Regions from separate parts of the Clostridium hominis genome, predicted to be linked through region 1. Evidence: riboswitches for the same ligand, from Rfam matches in the RefSeq annotation. Region 1 holds a riboswitch; the other holds the start of a gene.

Evidence for each region. Region 1 has a riboswitch for FMN ahead of H8S20_RS14815 (ECF transporter S component). Riboswitches for the same ligand answer to the same signal wherever they lie in the genome.
Region 2: it holds a riboswitch for FMN, as region 1 does, so the genes downstream of both, ribD (bifunctional diaminohydroxyphosphoribosylaminopyrimidine deaminase/5-amino-6-(5-phosphoribosylamino)uracil reductase RibD) here and H8S20_RS14815 (ECF transporter S component) in region 1, are expected to answer to the same signal.

What each region holds. Positions count from the first base shown of each region.
Region 1 covers NZ_JACOOO010000035.1:11,626-22,437, reverse strand. Annotated here, with positions in the region: gene H8S20_RS14830 (M28 family metallopeptidase) at 1-746, opposite strand, end outside; gene H8S20_RS14825 (hypothetical protein) at 822-1,154, opposite strand; gene H8S20_RS14820 (Tex family protein) at 1,320-3,485, shown strand; FMN riboswitch at 3,614-3,730, shown strand; gene H8S20_RS14815 (ECF transporter S component) at 3,911-4,498, shown strand; gene rimI (ribosomal protein S18-alanine N-acetyltransferase) at 4,632-5,081, opposite strand; gene tsaB (tRNA (adenosine(37)-N6)-threonylcarbamoyltransferase complex dimerization subunit type 1 TsaB) at 5,065-5,781, opposite strand; gene tsaE (tRNA (adenosine(37)-N6)-threonylcarbamoyltransferase complex ATPase subunit type 1 TsaE) at 5,778-6,239, opposite strand; tRNA gene H8S20_RS14795 (tRNA-Trp) at 6,441-6,514, shown strand; gene recQ (DNA helicase RecQ) at 6,689-8,848, shown strand; gene H8S20_RS14785 (hypothetical protein) at 9,040-9,276, shown strand; gene H8S20_RS14780 (GH1 family beta-glucosidase) at 9,365-10,771, shown strand.
Region 2 covers NZ_JACOOO010000016.1:349,160-359,971, forward strand. Annotated here, with positions in the region: gene H8S20_RS09820 (HAD family hydrolase) at 1-17, opposite strand, end outside; gene ribH (6,7-dimethyl-8-ribityllumazine synthase) at 22-483, opposite strand; gene H8S20_RS09830 (bifunctional 3,4-dihydroxy-2-butanone-4-phosphate synthase/GTP cyclohydrolase II) at 528-1,733, opposite strand; gene H8S20_RS09835 (riboflavin synthase) at 1,749-2,402, opposite strand; gene ribD (bifunctional diaminohydroxyphosphoribosylaminopyrimidine deaminase/5-amino-6-(5-phosphoribosylamino)uracil reductase RibD) at 2,403-3,497, opposite strand; FMN riboswitch at 3,822-3,936, opposite strand; gene H8S20_RS09845 (redoxin family protein) at 4,126-5,331, opposite strand; gene H8S20_RS09850 (winged helix-turn-helix transcriptional regulator) at 5,331-5,681, opposite strand; gene trxA (thioredoxin) at 5,750-6,064, opposite strand; gene H8S20_RS09860 (PHP domain-containing protein) at 6,341-7,204, opposite strand; gene H8S20_RS09865 (hypothetical protein) at 7,915-8,313, shown strand; gene H8S20_RS09870 (glycerophosphodiester phosphodiesterase) at 8,474-10,264, opposite strand; gene H8S20_RS09875 (hypothetical protein) at 10,516-10,812, shown strand, end outside.

The DNA.
Region 1 (10,812 bases):
CCATATATATTACCTAAGCCGTCTTTACCTAAGTGATCAAAGTGGGCTGTAATTACTAAAGGTGCAGCTTCTTTATCAGTACCCTCAATAACACCAACTACATTAGAGATTGTTTTGCTTTCAGCTTCAAAAGGAACATGAACAGAAATTTCTTTCCCTTCATTTAAGCTATTAAGTATTTTGTTCTTGGTGTTTTCTGTCACCATAATAACAGCATCATAAGGAAAATCGCTCATGAAGGAACTTCTAAAGTAAAGTTCATTTCCATTAGGAACAAAAAATAAAAACTTGTTTTCAGAAGTAGTTACTTCAATAGAAAGATAGAATGAAGAAATTTTATCTTTATTAGAAAAAGTAAATGTATTTCCTCTAAAGTTAATCATATCTTCTTTAAAGTCAACTCCATATTGAAGTTCTTCTTCTACTTTGCCATTAGACATTATTTTAAGATAAGGTGTTGTGTCTGTAGAAACTGGACAGATAGTATTAAAATCTTTTTTGTAACTACCGTCTCCATAAGTTTTTAAATTACTTTCTTTAAATTTATTTTCTATAAAATCTGCAACCATCGTATTCTCAGTAGAACCAGCTAAACGTCCATTAAATGTTTCCGAAGAAAGTACATCTATAGTGTCTTTTACGTTGCTAGAATCAAAAGATGAATATGAACAGTTAAGCAAAATTAGAAAAAATAATAAAATAAATGTTACGGATAAGCTTAAAAGATATATAAGTTTTTTTCGCATAAAAGTACCTCGAAATTATAATATATATCTAATAATATTATTCTAATGTTTGTAATATGATTAAAATAAATAAAATTATGTTTTTGAATATGTCAAAACTATTACTCCGTTAATTAGTGAGAATATTAAACATATATAAATAAAGGTATTAAGTTGTCCTTTAACAATAGAGAAAATACCACCAACAACAGTACAAAGTAAAGTTAGAATATTTAAGAATTTTATAAATCCATTCTTACCTGATAATATTTCCTTCATTGATGTTAATAAAATTAATATCAATGTTAAGAATATAAATATATTCCTTAGATTTGTAGAAAAGTCAATTACGTAAAATTCATTTAATACAAGGAATGTTATAAATATTATTAATAGAATATACATAAATTTATTAATAAATTGAGGCATAATATCACCACCTAATTGTAAATATTTTACAATTAAATTATACAAGTTAATTTACTTAATATCAATAGTGTAATATTCAGGAAGAAAAAATATTAAAAAATAATTGGGAAATATTATATAATAGTTAATGAAAGAAAAATAAGTGACATAAGTTTAGGAGGAGCTATGGTAAATATAGAGGAAAGATTAGTAAAGGAATTAGGAATATCACTAAAGCATGTTCAAAATGTTATTACTTTATTAGATGAAGGTAATACGGTTCCTTTCATAGCGAGATATAGAAAAGAACAAACTGGAGCTATGACAGATGAAGTTTTAAGAAAGTTTTTTGAAAGATTAAATTATCTTAGAAATTTAAAAGAAAGAAAAGAAGCAGTTTTAAAATCTATAGATGAACAAGGGAAATTAACTGAAGAAATAGTAAAAGCTTTAGAAGTAAGTGAAACTTTAACAGAAGTTGAGGATATATATAGACCGTTTAAGCAAAAGAAGAGAACAAGAGCTACAATAGCATTAGAAAAGGGGTTAAAACCATTAGCTGAAGTAATACTTGAAGGTGATTTTAAAGGTAATATAGAAGAAGAAGCTTCTAAATATATAGACGAAGAAAAGAAAGTTTTATCATCAGAGGATGCTATTAATGGAGCTTTAGATATAATAGCCGAAATGATATCAGATGAAGCAAGTTATAGAAAATGGATAAGAGAACTTACTGTAAGAGAAGGAAAGCTTGAAACAAAAGGTAGTAGCGAAGAATCTACACCTTATGAAATGTACTATGAATACAGTGAAGAGGTATCTAAAATTCCTCCACATAGAATACTTGCTATAAATAGGGGAGAAAAAGAAAAAATTCTTTCAGTGAAGATAAATGTAAATGAAGAAAAGGTATTATCATATTTAGAAAATAAAATTCTTAAAAAGAATGATATAACAGATAAATACTTATTGCTAGCAATTAAGGATTCATATAAGAGACTAATATTTCCTTCAATAGAGAGAGAAGTGAGAAGTGAACTTACAGACAAAGGAGAAGAGGGTGCAATATTAATATTCAAGGAAAACCTAAAATCACTACTTATGCAACCACCTATAAAAGGTAAGGTTGTTATGGGATTTGATCCAGGATTCAGAACAGGATGTAAGGTTGCTGTATTAGATTCTACTGGGAAGTTTTTAGAAAAGGCTACTGTATATCCTACATTACCTAGAAATGATGTAAATGGCACTAAGAAGGTTTTAAAAGAGCTTATAAATAAATATGATGTAGAAGTAATATCTCTAGGAAATGGAACGGCTTCAAGAGAATCTGAGGAAGTTATTTCAGAGATGATATCTGAAATAAAAAAAGAAACAGGGAAAGAATTAGTTTATGTAATAGTATCAGAATCAGGAGCATCAGTTTATTCAGCATCAGAGCTTGCAACTAAAGAGTATCCAGATTTAGATGTAACTATAAGAGGAGCTATTTCTATTGGTAGAAGACTTCAAGATCCAATGGCTGAACTAGTGAAAATTGAACCAAAAGCTTTAGGTGTAGGACAATATCAACATGATGTAACACCAAAGAGATTAGATGAATCGTTAACTGGAGTTGTTGAGGATTCAGTTAATAAAGTTGGAGTAGATTTAAATACTGCTACACCTTCGTTGTTAACTTATGTTGCTGGTATAAATTCAGCTATAGCTAATAATATTGTAGCTTATAGAGATGAAGTTGGAGGATTTAGCTCTAGAAAGGAATTATTAAAGGTTAAGAGATTAGGACAAAAGGCATTTGAGCAATGTGCTGGTTTCTTAAGGGTTATGGAAAGTAAAGAACCTTTAGATAATACTTCAGTTCACCCTGAATCATATAATATAACAAAAAAACTTATTGAAATGTTAGGTTATACTAAAGAAGACTTAAAGAATAGGAAGCTAGATGATATAAATGAAAGAGTTTCTGAAAAGGGATTAAGTAATATAATAAAAGAATTAGAAGTAGGAGAAATTACTTTAAAGGATATTATAAAGGAATTACAAAAGCCTGGTAGAGACCCAAGAGAAGATATGCCGAAACCAATATTAAAAACTGGTGTAGTAGATATAAAAGATTTAACTTCAGGAATGATTCTTATGGGTACAGTAAGAAATGTATCTGACTTTGGAGCTTTTGTAGACATTGGAGTGCATCAAGATGGGCTTGTTCACAAAAGTCAAATGGCTAATAGATTTGTAAAACATCCTTTAGATATAGTAAAAGTAGGAGATGTTATACAGGTTAAGATAATGGAAGTAGATGAAAAAAGAAAGAGAATTTCTTTAACTATGAAAGATATAGATAAATAATGCTGTTACTATTGGGTGTTTAATGTAACAAAAACTAAAGGTATTATTAAAAAATTAAAAAATATAATAATATTACTTGAAAAAATACAAATATTAGAATATAATATAAATGAAATAAATGTTAATAAAATTATCTTCAGGGCAGGGTGTAATTCCCTACCGGCGGTATAGCCCGCGAGCTCTTATGAGTATGATTCGGTGAAACTCCGAGGCCGACAGTAAAGTCTGGATGAAAGAAGGTAGTAAGTTAGATAAATAAGTGCTATTTTGCATTTAGTTTAATTAGCTTGTTTTTTATGCCCTGGTGAATTTTCATCAGGGTTTTTTATGTATTAAAAAATTATTTTTAAGCAAAATATAAATAAGACAAGCAATTTAGATTCTAACAAATTACCCCAGAGGATAACTTTTGGGAGGAGAATGAAATGAATAATTCAAACAAAAACGTAAACAAAATGATTAAAATTTCCTTATTAGTTGCAATTGCAGTAGTATTAATGTATTTTGATTTCCCTATAATCCCATTATTCCCATGGTTAAAGATCGATTTAAGTGAAGTTCCAGCATTAATGGGTGGATTTGCTTATGGACCAGTAGCAGGTGGAGCTATAGTAATATTAAAAGTATTATTAAGATTCTTAATAAAAGGAACAGAAACAGGTTTTATAGGAGAATTAGCCAATATTATAGTTGGTCTTGCATTAGTTGTACCAGCAGCATGGATTTATAATAGAAATAAGAGTAAAAAAACTGCTATTATAGGTATGATAATAGGTGGGATTGTTATGGAATTGTTAGGAATAGTAGCTAATGTATATTTCTTACTACCTGCATATGGAATGCAAATGGCACCAGCAGAACTAAGCCAATATGTTATTGTAGGATTATTACCATTCAATGGACTAAAGGCTTTAATCGTAGGAATAATAACTTATCTTTTATATAAGAAAGTATCGGTAGCAATATTTAAAGTTGATAGTAAATTTAATGATTCAAAAAACCAAATAGCGTAATTAATTTAAGTTAATATTTAATAATTTAGAGTTAATAGTTTAGGAGAGAAACTGTTGTACAGATTCTTTAAATAATCAAATTAATTGATTTTATTCCTGAACTATTAACTCTTATCTTTTAATTATTAACTATTTAGTTATCTCTTCTCCACATAATGATAGCATCCTCACCATTGTCTGAATAATATTTTTTTCTTATTCCTTCTTCTTTAAAGTTAAATTTTTTATAAAGATTTTGAGCTGCGATATTAGAAGTTCTAACTTCTAATGTTATTTCAGTACAGTTATTTTCTTTACACACCTCAAAAAGTTTTTCTAAAAGTCTAGAAGCTATACCTTGTTTTCGATAAGATGGATTAACAGCAATGTTAGTTATATCACCTTCTCCAGCAACTATCCACACACCTGCAAAACCTAATACATCTTTTGTGGATAAGTTTTCGGCAATAACATATTTTGCTAGTGGATTTTCTATTTCATAAGATATAGAATCTAAACTCCAAGGAACAGAAAAACATGATTTACTTAGTTCATAGACATCATTAATATGAGAGCTATCCATAAGTTTATAATCTATTTTCATTTTTCATAGCCAACCTTTGTTCTAATTCTCTTACTGCTTGAGGTTTCTTTAAGTAAAGTGGAGCAGAGTTTTTATCATCAAAGTTTCCATTTTTTAATTTAATCATTCCAAGTTCTCCAAGAGAAGAAGCTTTTATGATACTTAAATGATTTGGTGCAAATATAGCCTTAGGAATATTTGCTAGTAAGTAATCTTTATGCTTGTATACACCATCACCAGTAAATATAACTTTTTCTCCTAGTGAATTTAACTCTGTAGCTAGTTCCTCTAAAGAAAGAGCAGAATAATCTATAACTTTAGTAAGTTTACCATCAATATTTTTATAAATACAAGTGAATACACTATCTCTTAATGCATCCATTATCGGGCATATAAGACCATCAAAATTTAAAAGGGAGTAAGCTAAAGCATCTAAACTAGATATGCTAACATAAGGTTTATTACTTCCCATGCTTAAACCTTTTACAGTAGCCATACCTATTCTCAATCCTGTAAATGAACCCGGACCTTTTGATACTACAAATCCATCAACATCATTTATATCAACTTCACAATCTTTAAGAAGTTCTTCTACCTTTTCCATCAATATAACTGAATGTTCTCTTTTGAAATTAATAGTAAACTCACCTAGTATATGTTCATCTTTAAGAAGAGCAACAGTAGTTACTAAAGATGAAGAATCCATACTTAAAACTATCATAATTTTAACTCCTTTATGTAATCATATCTTTCACCATAAGGCTTCAAAGTAATACTTCTAAAATTTTCACCCTTATCTAAATTTTTCTCTATATGAATATGTAGATATTCATTAGGTAATATATCTTCTATGTAGTTAGCCCATTCAATAACAGAAACTCCATCTGAAAATATATAATCATCAAAACCTATAGCGTATATTTCATCGGGATCTGATACCCTATAAACGTCGAAGTGATAAAATTTTAATCTTCCAGAATCATACTCATTTACTATGGTAAATGTAGGGCTAGTAATGTGATCATCAATTCCCAAACCTTTTGCGATACCTTTAGTTATATGAGTTTTACCAGTACCTAAATCTCCAGTTAAGCATACTATATCACCAGATTTTAAAAGCTTACCTAACTCTAAACCAATAGCGGTAGTTTGCTCAACGCTATTAACAGAAAAAATCATAAAAAATCCTCCATTATATAGTTAATAGTAAGAGAACAATAAACTTAACTAAAATAAATTTTTAACTCTTAACTTTTAACTCTTAATTATTAACTATCTATTATTTTATCCAAAAAGATGACAAAAGAAAAGAATTATAAAAAAATAGTAGAAAAAACATTGATTTAATTAGAAACATAAGATATAATATGTATTGTACTTAGGGGTATCGTATATCGGTAGTACAGTAGTCTCCAAAACTATTAGGCTAGGTTCGATTCCTAGTACCCCTGCCAAAGAAACTAGTAAGATATTCTTGCTAGTTTTTTTTATGCTTTTAAAAAGTATTCTATTAATAATGAATATATTAGAAAGTTGTTGATAGAATGAGTGTTTGAATATATTTAGTATGACTGTTAATAATTTAAACGAAGTGTTTTAAGTTTATATATAAAGGCAAAGGAGAATTTATGGATAAGGCATTAGAGATATTAAAAAAATATTATGGATATAACTCCTTTAGAGGAAAACAAGGAGAAATTATTAGTGAAATACTTAATGGAAATGATGTATTAACAATAATGCCAACAGGTGGAGGAAAGTCTATATGCTATCAAGTTCCAGCTGTGATCTTAAATGGGATAACGCTAGTAATATCTCCTCTTATTTCATTAATGAAGGACCAAGTAGATAGTATAAATAATATAGGTATAGAATCGGCATATATAAATTCATCATTAAATAATGTAGAAATAAATGAGATATTAAGAAAAATTAGAAATGGAGATATAAAGATTTTATATGTAGCTCCAGAAAGATTAGAGTCTAATGAGTTTTTGACAATGATAACTCAAATGGAAATATCTCAAATTGCAATAGATGAGGCTCACTGTGTATCACAATGGGGACATGATTTTAGAGTAAGTTATAGAAGAATTAGTAAATTTATATCATTATTAACTAAAAGACCTATAGTAACAGCTTTTACAGCTACTGCAACAGAAGAGGTAAGAAGAGATATAGTAGATAGACTAGAGCTTAAAAATCCTAAGATTTTTATAGCAGGCTTTGATAGAGAAAATCTAAAAATAATAGTTGAAAAAGGTGTTATTAGAAAGAACTATTTACTAGACTATATAGAAAAGAACAAGGATGAATCAGGAATTATATATTGCGCTACTAGAAAAGAGGTAGATAATCTTCATAGTTTTTTACTTCAAAAAGGTATAGCTGTAGAGAAATATCATGCTGGATTAAGTGATGAAGAGAGAAAAGTAGCACAAGAAGATTTTATATATGATAAATCAAAGCTTATAATAGCTACTAACGCCTTTGGAATGGGTATAGATAAACCTAATATTAGATATGTAATACATTATAATATGCCTAAGAATATTGAAGGTTATTATCAAGAGATAGGTAGAGCTGGGAGAGATGGAGAAAATAGTGAGTGTATAATGTTATTTTCACCATCAGATGTTCAAACACAAAGATATATTATAGATGCTGGAACTAATGATCCGATAAGAAAAGAAAATGAACTTTCAAAACTACAAACTATGATTAATTTTGTATATAACCAAGAGTGTTATAGAAAGTTTATATTGAAATATTTTGGTGAAGAAGTAGAAGAAAATTGTAATAATTGTAGTAATTGCGAGTTGCAAGGTGAACTAGTTGATAAGACTGAAGATGCACAAAAGGTTATTTCTTGTGCATATAGAATGGGACAAAAATATGGCATAGGAATGATAGTAGATGTTCTTAGAGGATCTACTAATAAAAAGGTTATCGAATTTGGATTGGATAAATTATCTACATATAATATAATGAAGAACTATACTAAAGATAAATTAGCAGAATTTATAAATATACTAATATCCTATGGATATCTTAATTATAGGGGGGAATATCCTGTAGTTACGTTAAATAATAAGTCTATGGAAATAGTTAAAGGGCAAAGACAAGTTTTTATAAAACAAGTTAATGTTAAGCAAGCAGTAGCTAAAAATAATGAACTGTTTAATATATTAAGGGTTATAAGAATGGAAATAGCATCAGAAGAAAAAATACCTCCATATATTATATTTGGTGATAATACATTAAGGGAATTAAGCACAAGGATGCCGATAAACGAAGAGCAGTTTTTAGATATTAGTGGAGTAGGTAAAGCTAAGCTTGAAAAATACGGTGAAGTATTTATGGATGCTATTAAAAAATATATAGATGAAAAGCAAATTAAAGTAAGTTTTATCTTTAATACTGTTACTAGAGAAAGCAAGGAGATTAAAGTTAAAAGTGATGCAAAAGAAAAGTCATATGTAACTACAGTTAATATGTTGAGAGATAGTATGAGCTTTGAGGATGTAGCTAAGGAAAGAGGTATTACCATCCAAACTATATTTAGTCATATAGAACATTATATAGCTGACAATAATGACTTAGGATTCGATATAGATTTTAGTGAGTTTTTTACAGAAGAAGAAGAGAAAGTTGTTGATAAAGCTATATCTGAGGTTGGAGCAAATGCTTTAAAACCAATAAAGGAGATTGTTCCAGAAAGTATAACTTATAACGTTATAAAAGCTGTAATATTAAAGAGGTTTGTTATCAATAATAGTAATATATAACTTAGATAAAATGAGCTGATATATATCAGCTCATTTTTTTATAACCATATGAAACAATATGTTACGAATGAGAAACATATTTTAAATAGTAGGTATTTGTTTTATTACTACTGAAAACTATTACAATTTTGTAAAATTCGGTGTAGAATGTACCCATAGAAGAAATAAAATAAGAAAAGGTGTGATTATTTATGACATATACAGTAGAAATGAATGGGGCTCAAATGAAGTTCATAAGAGAGTTTTTTGATAATTATGAAGATGATAAAGTTAAATTAACTTTAAAAGATGATTCTAATAGAATTAAGGTAGTTTATACTGGAGAGTCAGATTTAGAGAGAGTAGAACTTGAAAATCATTTAAAAACATCATTTAAAACTAAATCAAAATATGCAAGTGCACTTTATTACACAATACACGTAAAGTAATTAATACCCTAATTTTGGACAAGTATATAGTAAGAAACATAGCAATAAATGAAGTAATAATAGAGTAGAGATAAAGGAGAGAATAAAAATGAAATTTCCAAAGGACTTTTTATTTGGAGCAGCATCAGCATCATATCAAGTTGAGGGAGCATGGAACGAAGACGGAAAAGGTCTTTCTAACTGGGACGTATTCTCTAAAATACCAGGGAAAACTTTCGAAGGAACAAATGGTGATGTAGCAGTAGATCACTATCATAGATATAAAGAAGATATAAAGCTTATGGCAGAAATGGGATTAGAGTCTTATAGATTCTCAATTTCTTGGCCAAGAATAATTCCAAACGGAGTTGGAGAAGTAAATCAAAAGGGATTAGAATTTTATAATAATGTAATTGATGAATGTTTAAAATATGGAATAGTTCCTTTTGTAACTTTATATCATTGGGATTTACCTCAAGTATTAGAAGAAAAAGGTGGATGGACAAATAAAGAAACAGTAGATGCATTCGTTAAATATGCTGAAGTATGTTTCAATGCTTTTGGAGATAGAGTTAAACATTGGATTACATTTAATGAAACAGTAGTATTCTGTGCTTTAGGATATTTAGCAGGGGCTCACCCACCAGCAATAGTTGGAGATGGTAAAAAATACTTCCAAGCTACGCATAATGTATTTACAGCTCATGCAAGATCAATTGAATTATATAAGAGCTTAAAGCAATATGGAGAGATCGGCATAACTCATGTATTCTCACCAGCGTTTAGTGTGGATGAAAATCCAGAGAATATAGAAGCTACTATGCATGCTAGAGAAGTAGATACGCATTGGTACTATGATCCAATATTAAAAGGTGAATATCCAGAATATGTTGTTAAACATATTGAAAAATTAGGATTTACTCCTGATTGGACAGAAGAAGAATTAGCAGTAATAAAAAGAGCTGCTGATAAGAATGACTTTATTGGATTAAACTATTACCAACCTCAAAGAGTTATGAAAAATGATGTATCAGAAGAAGTTGAAAGAACAAGAGAAAACTCAACTGGGGCGCCAGGAAACCCTTCATTTGATGGTGTTTATAAGACTGTTATGATGGATGATAAAAAGTATACTAAATGGGGATGGGAAATATCACCTGAAGGATTCTTAGCAGGATTAAGACTTCTTAAAGAAAGATACGGTGACGTTAAAATGTATATCACTGAAAATGGATTAGGTGATGAAGATCCAATAATTGAAGATGAAATAGTAGATATTCCAAGAATTAAATATATTGAAGAACATTTAAGTGCTGTTAAAATGGCTATACAAGAAGGAATCAATATGAAGGGATATTATGCTTGGTCTGTTATAGATTTATTAAGTTGGTTAAATGGATATAAGAAGCAATATGGATTTATATATGTAGACCATAAAAATAATCTTGAAAGAAAGAAAAAGGCATCATTCCACTGGTACAAGAATGTAATTGAGACTAGAGGAGAAGAACTATAAAATACACTAAAGAAATGACAAGTACTAGGAAGTTATTCCTA
Region 2 (10,812 bases), on a different contig from region 1:
TTAATTTTCTTATTCATAGTCTTAGAAATTCTTTAAAAGATTTGCCATTTCAATTGCTGTTACTGCTGCATCATACCCTTTGTTACCAGCTTTAGTTCCAGCTCTTTCAATAGCTTGTTCAATAGAATCTGTTGTTAATACTCCAAATATTACTGGCTTTTCAGTTTGTAATGAAACTGAAGCTATTCCCTTTGATGCTTCAGAACACACATAGTCAAAGTGAGGTGTAGATCCCTTAATTACTGCTCCTAAACATATTACTGCATCATACTTTTCATTTTGAGCCATCTTTTTAGCTACTAGTGGAATTTCAAATGCTCCTGGTACCCAAGCTACTTCAATATCATTTTCTTCAACTCCATGTCTCTTTAATCCATCTAAAGCTCCACCTAATAATTTTGAAACTATAAATTCATTAAATCTTCCTACTACTATTCCTACCTTAAGCCCTTTTGATACTAAATTCCCTTCTATTGTTCTCATTTTTATTTCCTCCTAATATTTCATATCTTTTATTTATTTAAATTTTAATAATTTAACATGTGATTTAATTTTTCTTTTTTAGTTTTTAAGTAAAATTCATTTTTCTCATTATGATTCATTTGTATAGGTACTCTATCTACTATCTCAATTCCAAACTCACCTAAACCATCTATTTTTCTTGGATTATTAGTCATAAGTCTTAATTTTTTTACTCCTAAATCTTTTAAAATAGCAGCTGCAACATCATAACTTCTCATATCTGCTGGAAATCCTAACATCACATTAGCTTGTACAGTATCATATCCTTCATCTTGAAGTGCATATGCTTTCATCTTATTTATAAGTCCAATCCCTCTTCCTTCTTGTCTCATATATAACAGTATTCCAGAACCTTCTTCTGCAATTCTCTTCATAGCTGCATCATATTGTTCACCACAATCACATCTTTTAGAACCTAGTGCATCACCAGTTAAGCACTCTGAATGTACCCTAGCTAAAATTGGAGATTCTTCATTTATATCACCTTTAACTAAAGCAACATGATGTTCCCCATTTAACTTATTTATAAACCCAAACATCTTAAAATCACCATATCTTGTAGGCATTTTTATCTCCACTACTCTTTCAACTAAAACTTCCTTCTTTTCTTTATTTTTTCTGTATTTAACTAAATCAGCTATAGTTACAATTTTTAAGTTGTGTTCTTTAGCAAAGTTCATTAGTTCTGGAGTTCTTGCCATAGTTCCATCTTCATTCATAATTTCACATATAACTCCTGCTGACTTTAAACCAGCAAGCTTAGGTAAATCTATAGCAGCTTCAGTATGTCCTATTCTCTCTAGTACTCCCCCCTCTTTAGCTATTAGAGGAAATACATGCCCAGGTCTTCTAAAATTCTCTGGTTTATCATCTTCTAAAACCTTTTGTATTGTTAATGCTCTTTCAAAAGCAGAAATTCCTGTAGTTGTATCAATATGGTCAATAGAAACTGTAAATGCTGTTTCATGATTATCCGTATTATTTGATACCATTGGTCCAATATTTAACTCTTTAGCTCTCTTCTCTTCAATTGGCATACATATAAGACCTCTACCATACTTAGCCATAAAGTTTATAGCTTCCCCTGTAACCTTTTCTGCCGCCATTAAAAGATCTCCCTCATTTTCTCTATCAGGATCATCAATTACTACTACAATCTTTCCTTCTCTTATATCTTCTATAGCCTCTTCAATACTATTAAATTTAAACATACTCTTTCTCCTCCACTATAAAAATCCATTTTCTCTTAAAAAACTTTCACTTATAGATGTTTTTTTACTTTCTTCTTTTTTAGGTAATCTCAATAATTTTTCAACATATTTTCCTATTACATCACACTCAAGATTTACAGTATCCCCACACTTCTTCTTTAAAAGTATTGTTTCTTCTCCAGTATGAGGAATTATTGAAACCTTAAATATTTCGTTATCCACATATGCAACAGTCAAACTTATTCCATCTATTGCTATAGAGCCTTTATAAACTATATACCTTAAAAGTTCAGGTTCAGCTTTTACACTTACCCAAGTAGCATTATCCTCTTTAACTAAAGAAATAACCTCACCAACTCCATCTATATGTCCACTTACTATATGTCCTCCAAGTCTAGTTGCTAAACTTAAAGCCCTTTCTAAATTAACTTTACTTCCAATCGAAAGGTTACCTAAAGTACTCTTACGTAATGTCTCAGCCATAACGTCTGCTTCAAATGTATCTCTATTTATATTGATAACTGTAAGACACACTCCGTTTGTACATATACTGTCACCTACTCTAGTTTCTTCTAATACCTTATTAGCTTTAACTACAAGTACTGAGGATTTTTCTCCTCTTTTTATCCCTTTAATTTCTCCTATTTCCTCTACTATACCTGTAAACATCTAGTTTTCACCTCTTTTAATATACCCTTGTATTAATATATCCTCTCCAACATTTTCTGTAGTCATATTTTCTAATAATATCGCTTTATTTAACTCTTCTACTCCATTACCTTCTACTGGAGTTTTGGACATTTCACCTCCAATAATTTTAGGTGAAATGTAAGCTTGTACCTTATCTATAATTCCTTCTTCTAAAGCTGAAAAGCTTAAAGTCCCTCCACCTTCTAAAAGAACACTATCTATATTTAATTCTCCTAATTTAATCATCAATTCATTCAAATCTACTCTGTCATACTTCGCTTTAACTTTTACTACTTCTATTCCCTTTTCTTCTAACTCCTTAGCTTTATTATTATCGCGCTTGTCAGTTGTAGCTATAATTGTTCTTGCTAAATTATCATTAACTACTCTTGAAGTCATAGGTATTCTTAGCTTACTATCTACTATTACTCTTATTGGATTTCTTCCATAGTTCAACCTACAAGTAAGCTCTGGGTTATCTTTTATAACAGTATTAACTCCAATCATAATTGCTGATAGTTCATTTCTTAACTTATGAACATTTTTTCTTGATTCATCACAAGTAATCCATTTAGATTCTCCAGTCTTTGTAGCAATCTTTCCATCTAATGTCATAGCAGTTTTCAACACTACAAAAGGCCTTTTAGTAACTATATATTTCATAAAAACTTCTGCAAGATTTTTACACTCTTCTTCAAGTATCCCAACTACAACATCTATACCTGAATCTCTTAGCTTTCTTACCCCTCTTCCTGCTACTAATGGATTTGGGTCTAAAGTTCCTATTACAACCTTAGAAATTTTACTTTCAATTATTTTATCTACACAGGGTGGTGTCTTTCCATAATGAGAACAAGGTTCTAATGTCACATATATAGTTGCACCTTCTGCACTTTCTCTTAAACTATTAAAAGCATTAACTTCTGCATGAGCTTTTCCATACTCTTCATGATATCCTTGTCCAATTACTCTTCCCTCTTTAACAATAACTGCCCCAACTAGTGGATTTGGATTAACTTTACCTTTGCCATTCTTTGCTAAGTCTATAGCTAACCGCATAAATTCTTTATCCATCTTGATCATCTCTCAATCATAAAAACTTAAACTTAATAAATCTTATAATTAAAAATTAAAAGCCCTGAGATTAAATCTCAGGGCCATATAATGGAAGTATCTATAAAAATTAATATCTTAACTTTAATAAAAGTCAATATATTAATTAATATACCTAATAAAAATCTTAACTACATATGTAAAATACATATTTATTTATGAATTAACTTTAAATAGTTAATCCAATCATTTATATAAGTGTAAACAAAAAGCTCTGAAATATATAATATTTCAGAGCAAAATAAATCACTTACTAAATATAGTTAAGATTATACTATACTTTTCGCTTATCTTCTTTCATCCAGACTGTACTGTCGGCTTCGGAATCTCACCGAATCATGCCATAAGGCTCGCGGGCTTTACCGCCGGTAGGGAATCTCACCCTGCCCTGAAGATTTATTAAATTTTATATTTGTATTTTATTACCTTAAATTATTTTTGTCAACTTATTTTTACATAATAAATTTATTTTAATTTTTATTTAATAAATATACTTTATTTAATTTTGTTTTTACATTTTATTCTTCATATTTTAACATATTCCCTATTAAATTTGAGAAAATCCTATTAGCTACTTTTTCCTCAGAAACTATCTATCTCTTTCAATTATTTTTTTCATTGTTTCTTTATTCATTGCACCTGGAACGTACGTTGTGATATACCCCTCTTTATCTATTATAAGTGTAGATGGTAAAGAATTCATACCATACCCATACATAAGTGATCCTTTTTCATCAAATACAACAGGGAAATTATAACCATTATCATCTAAAAATTTAGTTATATCTTCCTTAGAACCTTCTCTTCCTAAGTTTGGTGATGCTATTCCTAAAATTACAACATCATCTTGATTCTTATTGTATTCCTCATATAACTCATCTATATAAGGCATTTCTTCTCTACAAGGAGGACACCACGTTGCCCAGAAGTTCAAGAATATAGTTTTACCTTTATAATCACTTAAGGTATGTTCATTACCGTAATTGTCATATAAAGTAAAATCAATAGGCTCTATTTTTTCCTCCTCCTGCTCCTCTTGCTGTTGATTTGCTTCTACATTAGAACTATTATTATTTTCTTCAACTGTATTTTCATTTTTAACATTTATCTGCTTATTAACATTTACCACACCTGTTATTAACATAATTAATCCTGCTAATATAATAAATGCTCCACTTATTTTCTTAATTACATTCATATATTTTTTGATATTATTTAGATGTTTACCTAATTTACTATAAAATATAGCTACTATAAGGAATGGAACTACAAATCCTAACGTATATACAGCTATTAATAAATTAGATACTAAAATACTATCTGATGTTGAAGCCATTACAAGTACTGATGCAAGTATAGGTCCTATACATGGAGTCCATCCAAAACTAAATGCAAGTCCTAAAATAAATGCAGAAAAAGGAGACATGGTCTTATACTTAACATTTAATCTCTTTTCTCTACTTAGTAATTCAGACTTAATAATTCCTAAGTAAAATAGGCCCATTATTAAAATAATAATTCCACCTATTATCATAATTATATTTTTATTAGTCGCTATAAATGAACTTAAAGCGCTTATTGATGATCCTAATATAAAGAATGTAGTTGATATTCCTAATACAAAAAATATTGTATTTCTTATTAAAATACTACTCTTAAAGTTATCCTTATTCATATCATTAATAGTACTGTTTGCTAACATACTTAAATATACAGGTAATATTGGCAATATACATGGTGAGAATATAGATAATATTCCCTCTATAAAGACTATGAATATATTTATATTTCCCACTAATTCTTTCCTCCTTCTTTTTCACAAGAAAGATTCATATCGCTCCAATTGATCATATTTTTAATTAAAGGTAATAATAATAATCCTGATTCGCTTAAATAATAAGTTGACTCAACAATATTATTTACTGTTCTTTTATCATTTTCCATTATATTATTATTAATCAACATCTCTAACTGATCATTTAATACTTTTTTACTACAGCCTTTAACTAATCTCTGTAGTTCACCGAATCTAAATTTTTTATCTTGCATAGCCCATATCATATGAGCAACCCATTTCTTCCCTAATATAGTTGCTAATGCTTCAACGGGACAATCATATACAACATCATCTACATTATAATGCATAAATTCGCCTCCTAACTTGCTCTATTTCTATTTTAAATTATTCTCTAATAAATTCCTTTATTATAATATTATCTATTATTTTCAATAATGTTAATTAACTGAGCTTTAGGTAAAAATCCTACTTTTGTAATAACCTCTTGTCCATCCTTAAATACCTTTATAGTTGGTATATTAGTTACTCTATACTCTGTTGAAATATTAGGATTTTGATCAACATCAATCTTTACTATTTTTACATTTTCTACTTCACTTTGAACTTCCTCTAAAACAGGTGCTAACATTTTACAAGGCCCACACCATGTTGCAAAGAAATCTACAACTACTACGCCTTCTTCTTTAAGAACTTCCTTTTCAAACTCTCTTTCATTTATATGCTTTACCATTTTTTCTACCTCCAAAATACTTATTTAATTTAACCTCATTATATCAACGAAATTTTCTCAAAACAATTAGGCACTTTTTTGTAACTATATTATTATAAAACAGAATGGAATCTTGAAACTTTCAAGATTCCTTATGTTTTTTTGAATTAGGTGGTTTCTTTAGTGGGGATTAATATCTTGATAGTAATCTTAATTAATATATCAAAATACATATTAATTAATTTATTAACTATAATAATATCCTATATCCTTATTTAACTTTTTTCTGTGATATGATTACATAAAAATATTATCTTTTATAAATTTAATCTTATCAAATTCTACATAAAAGCTTCCGTCACCAATTCCTATATCATTATTTTTTCTATATTCCCCATGGTAATCTGTGCCACCACTTGATAGTAAATTATACTTTGAAGTTATATAATCTAAAAACTCTTCATCCTCTTCTGTAAATGTAGGATAATATCTTTCAACTCCGCTTAATCCTAATGATTTTAAGTATTCTATATGATTTTCTATTTCATTTTTATTGTATTTTCCTAAACCTGTAGTTTTATTATTATAGTGTGCTAAAAAAGCTAGTCCCCCCGAATTAACTATAGTAGAAATAGCTTCATCTATAGGTATTAACTCATTCTTTTCGTATGGAATTGGATCTAAGTATGTGTTCCATATATATTTGCTATTATTAGAAATATTGTTATCAATAATATACTTATGAATATCATGTCTAGATATAAAACTATCTAATTTTTTCTCCCTTAAGACATCTATGTCTATGTCTAAATTATATTTTTCTTTTAAAATATTAAGTACATTTTCCATAGTAGCCTCTCTTGCTTTTCTCATTTTTTCATAGGCTTTTAAAAATACTTTATCATAAATATTCATCCCGTATCCTAAAATATGAATCATATTTCCATCTTTATATAACGCACTAATTTCAATTCCATTAATTATTTTAATACCAAACTTATTAGCTTCTTCTATAGCCTCACTTATTCCTCCTATACTATCATGATCTGTTAAAGCTAATACCTTAACATTATTATTATATGCATTCTTCACTACGTCTCTTGGGCTATACGAACCATCTGTAATAAGTGAGTGTGTATGTAAATCAATAATATCTCTCATTATTTTCTCTCCCTTATAATTAATTGCCTATTGTAAAATAATCTATATACCTATATTTTATACCAAACACAAAGTATATAAAATTTTTTCTTTACAATAACAAATATTTGTAACACCTTTATATATAGTTCATATAATATATTATGACAAATCGATAATTGTTATATCAGCAATTTACAACAGCATTACTATATTTTATAATTTAGCTAACGTAAGAGTTTCTCATTTCCCTATCATAATGTAAGTAACTTTATTATAGCTAAAATTAAAAATTATTATCCTTATTTTAGTCACTAACAAAATAACTAACCTAAAATTTTAGGGTTTGTGCATAATACACAAACCCTTTTCTAATTAAATCTATTTTTATTATATTATTAGAAATCTTTTTATAATTCACTTCATCACTTTATACAATAACGCATTTTATTAACGAAAAAGTACTTTATTTAATATTTTAATATTTTTTTTATACTTTTTTTAAAAATATTAAAGGATTTTAAGCATAAACATATAATATATATAAATAAGAATTTTTATTTCATATTTTGAATCTTATTAAATATAATATGGAATATTTTCTTATACCACATAATATCTATTAGACAAGGATTAATAGATTTATTTACTTATAATTATTAATTTAATAGATAAGGTGGTTGGGGGCTATTAAAGTTTATTAAAAATAAAAATTGGGGAGGATGATTAATATGAAAAAAATATTAGTTGGTATGTTAATTTTAACAATGGCAGGTTTAATGGGATGTAAAAAAATGAGCGTTGATGAAATTAACGAAAAGCTTTCAGACGGTAAAGAAACTACTACTGAGGATGTAAAAGAGGTAGAAGAGCCTTATACTGTAAAAATAACTAACGGAGAGTATACAAGTGAAAAAGCATATAAACTTGATGGAACTGTTACAGCAAATACTAAAAATAGTGGTTTCACAAGTATAGAGGTTGAGTTGTTAAATGATGCTAATGAGGTTGTAGATGTTGCTAGAATAAATGTTGGAGCTCTTACTATTGGTGAAACAAAAGAATTCTCTGGTTCTGGAGCAGGTGAAGGGATAACTTCATACGGCGAAATAAAAGTTACAGGATATTAAAATTAAAATAGGTAGTATAAGCTTTAACTTAATACTACCTATTTTTTCTTTTAAATTTTAATAACTTTTTAATATGTTTCCATACCTTTCAATTGATTTTGCTATACCACTTTTGAATATATATTAAATATACTCTGATATAGAATTAATATCTTTATAGCTAAAATAGATAATCTGCAATAATCTTTATAAAATCGTTTTTCTTTAAATATATAGTATCGTTAACTAAAAATGGATCATCTGTAATTATACTATCTACATTTAAATCAATCATCTTACTCATAGTATCTTGATCATTTACAGTCCACACAAATATTTGTTTTCCTTTATTATGAATATCATTTATTAAACTTTTAGTAACAAAGGTTGATTCTATACCATAAATATCAACATAATCCCACGTATAAAAATCTCCATACGCTAGAGCTGTTAGGTAGCAAGTTAAAAAACTTGAGTCTAGCTCCTTTACTTTCTTTAATACATCTTTATTCATCGATGCTATTACGCATTGATTTTCAACTCTATTTTCTTTTATAACCTTTATAACCTTTTCTATTATATCCGGGCTTTCATTTCCATTAAGCTTTATTTCTATTAATAGCTTACATCTACCTCGTACATATTTTATAGCTTCATCAAGAGTTGGTATCTTTTCTCCATAATAATCTAAGTTTAAATAATTACCCGCATCATATTTTTTCACTTCATCATAATCAACTTCCCAAACATTTTTATCTACACCGGTAGTCCTTTTAAAATTTGAATCATGAATGAGTATTAATTCTCCATCTTTTGTTTCTTGAACATCTGTCTCTATATATTCAGCTTGAGCAAGTATAGCTTCTTTAAATGAGGATAATGTATTTTCAGGTGCTGCTATACTTCCTCCCCTATGCGCAGTTGCCGTTGTATTATAAAAGAACTCTATATTAAACAAAGTATTGCTATGTATTGAAAAGGCCATAGCTTCAATAGGTACAAGTATTAAAATCACTATAATAGTTGTAACTTTTTTTATAATTGATAGCTTAACCCTTTTCTGCCTATTTTTATAAAAGGTAATATCCTTATAGTTATAATAAATAGCAGATATAAATCCTAAATTAAGTATAAAACTAGAAACTGATGCAATAAAAATTGAAAAGTCCTTAAATAGTATCGCTCTGCTAATAAATATTTCGCTTAAATCATTTCCTACTCTATAATACTTCGTCCATAAAGCCGTTAAAATTATTATTAAATAATATATTCCATAACCTATAATACTAAATACTATAAATGTTCCTATTGAATATAAAAATATCTTAATAGCCTTTCCTTTTGTAATCCTATTACTCTCATTTTTTGCTTCTTTAAAGCTACTTCTATTTAAGGCTATTTCATGTATACTAAAAATCCATCTAATAACTAGCATATATAAAATAATCATCAATGCCATATATAATAAATTTAATATATTATTAGATTGTATATAATCTAATATATAATCCGGTAGCTTTAACTCTCCTATAAACCCAGAGGTTAATGTTAAGTTTGTTAGTGGAATTATCAATAGTATAAATATCATTAATAAGTAATTTTTAATATTTAATATTTTAAGTGATTTCTGTAATCCTAATCTAATAAGCTTAAATATTCCTATTTTTTCATATCTTATAGATTTATCAAAACAAATAATAGTAGCTGTAAATTCAAAAAATACATAAAACCCCAAGGTAAGTAATAACATAATTAATAAAACTATAGATATAGGATTAGATAATATTTTAAATATATTATCTGTACTCAAATAAATTATTCCTGAATTGTGCATTGCACTTTCTAGTATGTACTTTATAATTGGAACTACTAAAATTAATGCAATTCCTTTATGAAATAATTCAAATAATATTAATGTTCCTAAGTTATATCTAAGTAATAATATAAAATTTCCTAATATTCCTTTTTTCATAGCTATCCTCTCAAATATTCTTAAAATTATTATGTTAAATCTTAAAAATATACTTTTATCTTTATTTTTATACTTCCCATTTTATTATTGTGTATATATTCTAACTAAAATTTAAAAAATTTAAAATCATAAATATTTAAATAACTTCTTACAATATTATTACATTTCTTAATATTTGTTAACACCTCTGTATTAATTATCCATAAGTATTTATAATATATTTATAAATAAAATATTTAAGAGGTACTTGTATGATAGAAATAAAACCTTTAGACGATGTTATGAATCATTTTTCGTGGATATTTTTTGCATATATTTCATTATTCTCAGTTGTATGTATCAATTTTTTCAAAGCACTTTATATTAATAAGAAAGTAAAAGATGTAACTAATAATATAAGAAAAGCTCAAGTATTTGATTTAGTAGTAGATATAATTTGTGGTATAGCCATGGCTGCAAGCTTAATGTTCTTTGGTGTGTTAGCTGATAATGATGCATTAAATTATAACATTTGGCTTAACAGAATTTTAATTATCTCTTTTGCTAGC